Regions from separate parts of the Actinoallomurus sp. NPDC050550 genome, predicted to be linked through region 3. Evidence: riboswitches for the same ligand, from Rfam matches in the RefSeq annotation. Region 3 holds a riboswitch; each other region holds the start of a gene.
What was found. A riboswitch is a leader RNA that binds a small molecule or an ion and turns the genes downstream of it on or off. The one in region 3 is predicted to bind cobalamin.
Positions count from the first base shown of each region.

Region 1: linked by a shared signal. The riboswitch ahead of cobN (cobaltochelatase subunit CobN) and the one ahead of bluB (5,6-dimethylbenzimidazole synthase) in region 3 are both predicted to bind cobalamin.
Region 2: linked by a shared signal. The riboswitch ahead of AB0I04_RS38150 (CbtB domain-containing protein) and the one ahead of bluB (5,6-dimethylbenzimidazole synthase) in region 3 are both predicted to bind cobalamin.

Region 1 covers NZ_JBFAJC010000008.1:213,199-216,450, forward strand. Annotated here, with positions in the region: gene AB0I04_RS14325 (helix-turn-helix domain-containing protein) at 1-712, opposite strand, end outside; cobalamin riboswitch at 1,042-1,164, shown strand; gene cobN (cobaltochelatase subunit CobN) at 1,226-3,252, shown strand, end outside.
Region 2 covers NZ_JBFAJC010000039.1:24,940-28,191, forward strand. Annotated here, with positions in the region: gene AB0I04_RS38140 (glycosyltransferase family 4 protein) at 1-1,058, shown strand, start outside; gene AB0I04_RS38145 (histidine phosphatase family protein) at 1,053-1,619, opposite strand; cobalamin riboswitch at 1,649-1,780, shown strand; gene AB0I04_RS38150 (CbtB domain-containing protein) at 1,820-2,038, shown strand; gene AB0I04_RS38155 (CbtA family protein) at 2,074-2,931, shown strand; cobalamin riboswitch at 3,056-3,252, shown strand, end outside.
Region 3 covers NZ_JBFAJC010000046.1:67,783-71,034, reverse strand. Annotated here, with positions in the region: gene AB0I04_RS41560 (glycosyltransferase family 39 protein) at 1-260, shown strand, start outside; gene AB0I04_RS41555 (hypothetical protein) at 398-1,399, opposite strand; cobalamin riboswitch at 1,660-1,855, shown strand; gene bluB (5,6-dimethylbenzimidazole synthase) at 1,888-2,508, shown strand; gene AB0I04_RS41545 (hypothetical protein) at 2,627-3,109, opposite strand.

The DNA of each region.
Region 1 (3,252 bases), on a different contig from region 3:
CGGCCGCGACGTCCGCCAGGGGCGGCCGGCCGGGCCGCTGGAGCAGCTGTTTGGACCGCTCGAACCGCATCACGCGGGCGGCCTCCTTGGGCCGCAGGCCGTACTCCGCGGCGAACCGCTCGCCCAGGTGCCGCCGGCTCCAGCCCACCTCGCGTGCCAGGTCGGCGATCCGTACGGTGCCGTCGGTCTCGGCGAGCCGCCGCCAGGCGTACGCGATTTCGGGCGCCGGTCCCGGCAGCCGGCCGATGCCGCGCGACAGCACGTCCTCGACCACGGCGAATCGCGCCCGCCAGGTGCCGGCCTCGGTCAGGCGTTCGACCAGCTCGGCGGCCCGCGGGCCGATCAGGTCGTCGAGGGACAGGACGGCCCCGCCGATCGCGCCGGCGGGCAGCCCGAACAGGGAGCGCGCCCCCTCTGGCGTGAGGTCGAGCTGGATTCCGGCCAGGTCACCGTCGTGCGCGATGGTCACCGGCCAGGTGTGCATGCCTCCCACGAGGGCCATGAAGGCCGTCGGCGTCCGGTCCGCGCCGACGAGCGTACGGGTCGGTGCGTCCAGGCCGAGGATCACGGTCAGGTGCCGAGACGGGAGCCCCCGATGCGTCCCCGGGGCGAAGCCCTCGTACCGGTAACCGACGCAGCGCGCCACCGACGGTGCGAGCCGCACCGACGGCCGCACCCGGGCCGTCTGTTCGACGGTAGCGCCACTTCCCATGGCCTCCACGGTAACCGGCGGACAGCGGAAACGGCGGCGCTCGCCACCGATACCGGACTGGGCCACGCCGCACCGACCTGGATCGCCGCGCCGGACCTCGCCGTGGCCGTCGCCTCCGGCACCCTCGACCGCCGCGACCGTCCGTCCCGCGAAGTAGTCAGGCATTGTGCTGTTCCCATGGCCGACGCTCACGTCCGGTAGGGCGCGGCGTACACCTCGCTGTCGGCTCGGAGGACGATCTGGCGAGAGTTTCATCCAAGGGATGGGGTGACCTGCGGCGGTGCGGGGCGAGGGTGGGCCTCGTAGACTGGGCGCGCGACGGCGAAGGGAAGGAACCCGGTGTGAATCCGGGGCTGTCCCGCAACTGTGACCGGGTAGCGAACCCGCGTGTACGGCCACGGCGATCAGCTGGAAGGCCGCGGGGGAGCGGTGACCTGGGAGTCAGGAGACTTCCCGCCGTCGGCGACCTTTCACCCGAGCCGGGGCGAGGACCCCCGAGGGAAGGAACGACGCGTGCGTGTCCTGCTGCTCTCAACGGCCGATACCGAACTCCTGTCGGCCCGCTCCGCGAACGCCGGATATGTGACCGGCAACCCGTCCCGGCTGGACGTCGCCGACCTTGACGGGCTCTGCGAGGGCGCCGACGTCGTGGTCGTCCGGCTGCTCGGGGGGCTGAAGACCTGGCAGGAGGGCGTGGAGGATCTGCGCCGCCGGGGCCTGCCGCTGATCGCGCTGGGCGGGGAGGCCGCTCCGGACGCCGAGCTGATGGCGCTGTCGACGGTGCCCGCCGGCGTCGCCGCGGAGGCGCTGGACTACCTGCGCGAGGGCGGCGTGGACAACCTGCGGGAGCTGGCCCGCTTCCTGTCCGACACCGTGCTGCTCACGGGTGAGGGCTTCGAGCCGCCGCGGCGGATGCCGGCGTACGGCGTGCACCAGACCGGGGTCGAGCCGAAGGACGGCCGGCCGACCGTCGGCGTCGTCTTCTACCGGGCGCACGAGCTGTCCGGCAACACCGCCTTCGTGGACACGCTGTGCGAGCGGATCGAGGAGCTGGGCGCGAACGCGCTGCCCGTCTTCTGCGGCTCGCTGCGCTCCGCCGACGAAGAGCTCCTAACACTGCTGGGCCGGGCGGACGCTCTTGTCGTCACCGTGCTCGCCGCCGGCGGGGCGGTGGCCGCGGACGCGTCGGCGGGCGGCGACGAGGACGCGTGGGACGCCGGGGCGCTGGCCGCCCTGGACGTCCCCGTCATCCAGGGGCTGTGCCTGACGACGTCCCGTGCCACCTGGGAGGCGTCGGACGCGGCGCTGTCCCCGATGGACGCCGCGATGCAGGTCGCGATCCCCGAGTTCGACGGCAGGCTGATCTCGGTGCCGTTCTCCTTCAAGGAGGAGGGACCGGACGGCATCCCCGTGTACGCCGCCGACCCGGAGCGGGCCGCGCGCGTCGCCGGGATCGCCGTCCGCCAGGCACGCCTCGGGCACACGCCGGTCGCCGAGCGCAGGCTCGCGATCGTGCTGTCGTCGTACCCGACCAAGCACGCCCGCGTCGGCAACGCCGTCGGCCTGGACACGCCCGTCTCGGCGGTCCGCCTGCTCGCGGCGCTGCGGGAGGCCGGCTATGACGTCGGCGACCATCCCACCGACGGGGACACGCTGATCCACTCGCTGATCGCGGCGGGCGGCCACGACGTCGAGTGGCTGACCGAGGAGCAGCTGCGCGCCGCGCCCGCCCGGGTGCCGCTGAAGGACTACGAGCGCTGGTTCACCGCGCTGCCGGAGTCGCTGCGCGAGGGCATGCGCGAACACTGGGGCGAGCCGCCGGGCGAGCTGTACACCGACGACGACGAGATCGCGCTGGCGTCGCTGCAATTCGGGAACGTCGTGCTCATGATCCAGCCGCCGCGCGGGTTCGGGGAGAACCCGGTGGCGATCTACCACGACCCCGATCTGCCGCCGTCGCACCACTACCTGGCGGCGTACCGCTGGCTGGACGAGGTGTTCGGCGCCGACTCGGTGATCCACCTCGGCAAGCACGGCACGCTCGAGTGGCTACCCGGCAAGGGCCTCGGGCTGTCGGCCGAGTGCGCTCCGGACGCGGTCCTCGGCGACCTGCCGCTCGTCTACCCGTTCATCGTCAACGACCCGGGCGAGGGCACCCAGGCGAAACGGCGCGGCCACGCCGTGGTCGTCGACCATCTGGTGCCGCCGATGGCGCGCGCCGACACGTACGGGGACCTGGCCAGGCTCGAACAGCTCCTCGACGAGTACGCCACCGTCCAGGCGATGGACCCGGCGAAGCTGCCCACCGTGCGCGCCCAGATCTGGACGCTGGTCAAGGCCGCCGAGCTCCACCACGACCTGCACGTCAGCGACGAGCCGGGCGAGGGCGACTTCGACGACTTCGTCCTGCACATCGACGGCTACCTCTGCGAGATCAAGGACGTTCAGATCCGCGACGGCCTGCACATCCTCGGCCAGGCTCCGGAGGCGGAACAGCGCGTCAACCTGGTGCTGGCCGTCCTCCGCGCCGCGCAGGTGTG
Region 2 (3,252 bases), on a different contig from region 3:
CCTTGCATCGGCGGCGGGATGACCCGTTCTTTCCGATCGACGACCGCATCAGCGTCCGCACGCTGATCGACCTGCGTAAAGGCGTACGTCCCGGTCGGTTCGCGGCGAGACTGAGCCGGCACAACAGCCGGCTGGTGCCCCGCGGCGAGAGGCTCTGGTCAGAGGTCACATTGCGCGGCGACTACGAGATGTGGCGGGCCCTGCGCGGGCTGGACACCGATGTGCTGATCACCACTCGCCCGGCCTTCAACCTGCTGGCCGCCCGCTTCGCCCCGCGCGACGTCGTCGTGGTCGGCCAAGAACACCTGCATCTGGACGCGCACCGCCCAGGCCTGCGGGAGCACATGAGCCGCTGGTACCCACGCCTGGACGCCCTGGTGACCCTCACCGAGGCCGACCGGCGCGCCTACGCCGACTTCCTCGCCGACGCGCCCACACGCCTGCAGGCCATCTCCAACGCGCTGCCCGCGGGCACCAAACCGACCTCCGGCCTGGACGCCCCGGTGATCGCCGCGGCCGGTCGCATGGCCAAGGTCAAGCACTACGAACGGCTCATCACGGCCTTCGCCAAAGTCAGCACCACCCATCCCGACTGGACGCTGCGCCTGTACGGGAGCGGACCCGAACTCGGCGAACTGCGCGCCGTCGCCGCGCAGCACGACCTGGGCGACAACATCGCGTTCATGGGCCGTACCAGCGACATCTACGCCGCCTTCGCAGAGGCATCCGTTCTCGCGCTGTCCTCATCCTTCGAAGGCTTCGGCATGACCATCATCGAGGCCTTCGCCTGCGGCGTCCCGGCCGTCAGCTTCGACTGCCCACAAGGCCCCCGCGAGATCATCACCCATGGCCGCGACGGACTCCTCGTACCACCCGCTGACACCGACGCACTGGCCGACGCCCTCGGCGAACTCATCGACGACCCCGCCAAGCGTCGTGCCATGGGCGCGGCCGCCCACCAGGCCGCCGCCCGCTACGACGTCACCACCATCGCCGGGCAATGGGAGAACCTGCTCGCCGAACTCCTCGCCGGCCGCGCGGGCGCACGCCGCTCATAGTGCGTGACCGGTCTCGCGTAGCTGCCAGCGTCCGCCGTGGCGTGTCAGCCAGGTCTGGGACAGGGGGGTCACATCGAGGCGCCAGAAGCATTCGGGTGGGGCGCCCAGCGTGTGGAGGACGGCGGCGCGGATGATCGCGGGGTGGGTGACGGCCACGACCCTGGTGGCGTCGGTGGGGAGTTCGGTCAACCACTGCGCGACCCGGGCGATCAGCGCGGACAGCGACTCGCCGTCGTGCGGGGCCGCGTGGGGGTCGGTCAGCCATGCGTACAGGTCGGCGGGGTGGTCCGCCTCCACTTCGGTGAGGCTCCTGCCTCGCCAGGTGCCCGCGTTCAGGTCGGCCAGGACGGGCGCGGTCGCCGCGTCGAGGCCGAGCGCGTCGGCGGTCTGACGGCAGCGTTCCTCGGGTCCGCAGTAGGCCGCCGTGACACGGCGCAACGTTACCGCGGCGGCCGTGGCCGCTTCGGCGCCGTGCGTGTCGAGGGGTTCGTCGTCGGGGAATCGGGCCTCGCGGGTGGCGCGGGTGGCCGCGTGCGCGATGAGCGCGAGCCGAACGGTCATGGGCTGGTGACCTCCTGCGACGTTGACGGTGCCGAATTCTCGCCGTACGATCCGGACGAACGTGATGGTAAGAGGAAGCCGGTGCAAATCCGGCACGGTCGCGCCACTGTGTTCCGGCCTTGAGTCGGAGAGTCAGACCCTCGGCCATCGAGGCGCTCCACCCGTGACAGGGACGCTGGATCCCTAGAGGAGGCTGTGACATGACGACCCCCACCACGCTGCCCGCTCCCCGTACGACCCCAGTGGTGGTGTCCGGTACTCGGGCCGCACTGTGGCTGTTCGGCACCGTGCTGTTCGGCCTGGCCGTGTACTACTTCATCGGCGTCGACCAGGGCGCGACCTCGGTCTTCGGCAACAACATGGCCATTCACGAGTTCGTTCACGACGCCCGGCACCTCCTCGGATTCCCCTGCCACTGATCCGGCCCGCGACACCACAATTCAAGGAGTACGCCGTGGAACGGCGATTCATCCTGCGTGGGCTGCTCGTGGGCGCGATCGGCGGAATCCTCGCGTTCGTCTTCGCACGGATCTTCGCCGAGCCGCAGATTCAGGCGGCCGTCGACTACGAGAGCGGCCGGGACGCCGCTCAGGCGATGCTCGACAAGGCGGCGGGCATCACGCCCGAGGCCGCCCACCCGGACATTTTCAGTCGCACCATCCAGGCGAACGTCGGCATCGGCGTCGGCGTCATCCTGTTCGGTGCCGCGATGGGCGGTCTGTACGCGGTGGCCTACATCCTGGCCTGCGGCCGCACGGGGAACCTGCGGCCGCGGACGCTGGCGCTGCTGGTCGCCCTCGGCGGGTTCCTGGGGTTCTACCTGATCCCCTTCGCCAAGTATCCGGCCGACCCGCCCGCGATCGGTCACCACGAGACCATCCGCGACCGAGGCGGCCTGTTCCTGCTGATGGTCGGGTTCGCCATCGCGTTCCTGATCCTGGCGGTCTGGCTCGGCCAGAAGCTCAAGCCCCGCTTCGGGAACTGGAACGCGACGCTGCTGGCCGGGCTGGCCTGCGTTGCGGCGCTCGGTGTCGTGATGTTCGTGCTTCCCTCGTTCGGGCATCTGTCGGCGAACGTCCACGAGTACGGCCGGCACGCGACGGAGACACCGTTGCCGCTGAAGAACCAGCAGGGGCAGATCGTCTATCCGGGGTTCCCGGCGGACGTGCTGTTCTCCTTCCGCCTGTACTCGGTGGCCGCGCAGGCGATCATGTGGGCGGCGATCGGCCTGTGCTTCGCGCCGATGGCCGAACGGCTGCTCGCCCGTACGGCCGAAGGCCCCCGGACCGCGCAGGCACCGGTCACGGCGTAGGCCACACCTCCTGAAGGCCCTCGGCGGATCACCGCCGGGGGCCGTTCGGCATGCCCGCGCTGCGCTGCTCCTTACCCGACACACCCAATATCTGGTGGTGATGCGTTTCAATCGCCACTACATGTATGGTTCTCGTGTTGCTGGTTCACCTGTGCATCATGTGGCGGGTGTCGTAAGAGGGAACCCGGTGAGAGGCCGGGACTGCCCCGCAGCGGTGAGTGGGAACGACCGCCGTCAACAGCACTGGGCTCGATCGGGCCCGGGAAGCGACGGCCAGTAGGACGCGCCTGAAGGCGTGCTGCCCGCGAGTCCGAAGACCTG
Region 3 (3,252 bases):
CCGGCCAGGTGCCGTTCCCGACCCTGGACCACTTCCGACAGCTCGTCGACCACGGAGACCTGCACTATGTGCTGCTCGGCGGCGGCGAGGGCCGACGAGGCGGTGGTGCCGCTCAGGTCGCGGCGATCACCTCCTGGGTGAGCACCGCGTGCACGGCCGTACCCGCCAGTGCGTACGCGGGCTCCGCATCCGAGGACCCGTCCGCTCCGGCGTTCTTCGGTGACGCCACGGCGGCGCAGCGGCTCTACCACTGCGGCTGAACCCGAAGGTCGCGGGACAAGCCGACTTGCGGGGCGCGGCGTCATGACAGGACATAAGGCGGCTGGTCGTCAACGGCGAACTCGACGGCCGTCCGGGCAGGGAAGGTTGCCGCGAGCGGTGTCGCTCGGTCGCGGATTCACCCGTGAGTATTGGTCGCCCATGTCGCATCGTGGCCGTTGTAGATCACCAGGTTTTCGTCGGCCTGGAGCACCAGCGTCGCGCCATCGTGGCCGAACGTGCCCGACGCCCAGACCGCCTCTTTGCCGGCGTAGACGACCAGATTGCCGTCGGCCTGGAACTCGGCGTACGCACCGGCCTGATGCGTCCCGGTGGACCAGATGATCGCGCCGCTCGTGCCGCGCAGCACGAGGTCGCCGCCCGTCTGCATCGTCAACGCGAGGCGGTTCGTGCGCAGGGTCTTACCCGGGTTGAGGCCGTATGGCGCATGCACTTCGAGTGCCCACGGATTCCCGCCCGACATCGGCTTCTCACCCGCCGGAACGCCCTTGCGGGCCGCTCTGCTCGAGGGACCGCCCTTGTGGGCCGCATCGGCGCGAGGTGAAGGCTTGCCGGGTGCCCTGGGCTCGGCGCTCTTGGTGGCCGCCGGTTTGTGCGTCGGTTGTGCGGAGGGTGTCGAGGTCGGGGTGGCCGACGGGGACGTGGAGGTGTACGCGCCCGGCGGAGGTTGCTGGCCGTTGCCGGACAGCACCCTGTCGGCCGCAGCCGAGGTGGGGTGTTTCCTGGCGTGGTGCGAGCCCGTGCCGATCAGCAGGATCGGGACCGCGAGCAGGACGGCCCCGCCGATCGCGACCGCGGCCAGCACGGGTTTCTTCGGCCGGTCCGGCGGCATCTCCTCGGCGTTCACCGCACCGATCTGCGGTGCGACCGCCACCGCGGCGTCCGTGTCCGGGGCGGGGTCCTCCTGCTCCTTCGCCGCCGACGGTGTGTCCTTCGGCCGCTCTTGGGTCTCGCCGGCCTTCTTCTCCTCGGTGGCGGACCGGTCGCCCTCATGGGCCGGCTCGGCGCCGCCGGCCGGCGCCAGGTCTCCGGCCTCTTCGATGTCCGCCTTGGGCAGTTCCACCGGCCGGCGGATACCGAGCGACTCCGCGCGTTCGCCGGGTCCTGACTGCGAAGACAAGATCGCTCTCCTTAGGTCTGAATCAGATCGCGGGCGGCGCCGGGTCCAGCGGCGCGCCGGCCAGGTGCTGCGGGACGTCCCTCCCGCTCAGGGCACATGCCGACGCAGGTATCGGCGGCAGGCCGACTCCTCGGTAAGGCATACGAATCCCACCGCATTCGGGTTCACCACCGGACGGCTCCGTTTTCGGGCGAATACGACCGATCTCGCCCGAGTACGCCCGGCGACTCGGGGGCGACGGGGATTGATACGCTCGCGGCTGGCATGAACTGATGCGAGGTGCCCCCACGAGGGGAGAATCGGGAAGCCGGTGAAATTCCGGCACGGGCCCGCCGCGGTAACCGGGGAGCCGCCGTCCACGCGCGCACGCGCAGCCACTGGCCGCCAGGCCGGGAAGGCGGATGGTCAGGCATCGATCCGGAAGTCCGAAGACCGGCCTCGCTCCATCGGCCACCGCCAAGGTGGCCTGACGCAGCGGGAGCCTGCCCATGAACGCCGACATCTACGACGTGGTCCACCGTCGCCGTGACGTGCGCGCCCAGTTCACCGGCGCGCCGATACCAGAAGACGTCCTCCACCGGATCCTGACGGCTGCGCACGCCGCGCCCAGTGTCGGGCTCTCCCAGCCCTGGGACTTCATCATCGTGGCGGACCCGGCCGTCCGGCGCGCCTTCTACGACCACGTCCAGCACGAACGCACCACGTTCGCCGCCACCCTCACCACGGCCGCCGCCGACCGTTTCGCCCGGATAAAGATCGACGGTGTACTGGAGAGCAGCCTGTCGATCGTGGTCACCTACGATCCCGACCGGGGCAGCCCCGCGGTCTTGGGCCGACACGCCATCGCCGACGCGGGACTGTACTCGGTCTGCCTGGCCATCCAGAACCTGTGGCTGGCCGCCACCGCCGAGAACCTGGGCGTCGGCTGGGTGTCCTTCTACCGCGAACGGCACCTGCGTCAGTTGCTCGGTATCCCGACCGGGATCCGGCCCGTCGCCTGGCTGTGTGTAGGGCCGGTCACCCATCTGGAAGCCGTGCCGGATCTCGAACGGCACGGCTGGCGCCACCGCCGCCCCTTGGAGGCCGCGATCCATCACAACCGCTGGTGAGCCCCGCAGGGCGTCATCGTCGGTCACCGCGGGTTCGTAACGCCCCACGCGCACGGTTTACGAAGGGCATGCAGCCGGATCGACGGCAGGCCACTGAATCCGGATCGCGGGGTCGCGCTCAGCCCGTTTCGGCCTCGGTCCGTGGTGCTCGAGTCAGGGTGAGAGCACTACCTGCCACGCCGATAACGATGATCGCGATGGCCACGCTGATCCCGCCCTCATGGTCCCAGTAGACGTCCTTGAGCTCGATCAGCAGAGCGGCCTCGTCGACGACAAGAGCGAGCCCGATGCCGAAGGCCAGGCCCATCCACATGCGCCAGCGAGGGGAGCGCTCGACGAGCCCGCATGCTCCCACAGCGATCAGCGCCAAGATGCCCCAGATGTAATGGTGGATGTGCACGCCACCGACCCGGACATTGCCCAGCCCGGCGACGTGGACGTGGATCGCCCAAGTCAACAGGCGCAGCCCGGCGAACGTCGCGGTGAATCCCCACCAGGCCAGCACCAACCCACGCCGGGTCGGATGAACCTCCCGCAACCGGCGTGGGCCACGCTGTTCCAAGCGGCGGGCCTTGTGGTCTCGCGGCACCTGTTCGGTCACTCGGCGAGCGTACTTCGGCGCATCGACTCTTCGCGGTCACGGCGGCCGGCTGTACCCGGTAAGACGTAGGGCCGGGAAGCTCTCAGTCCTAAGGTGCTGGTATGACCTCCGAATCCGGCGGCATCATCCTTGAGATCGATGGC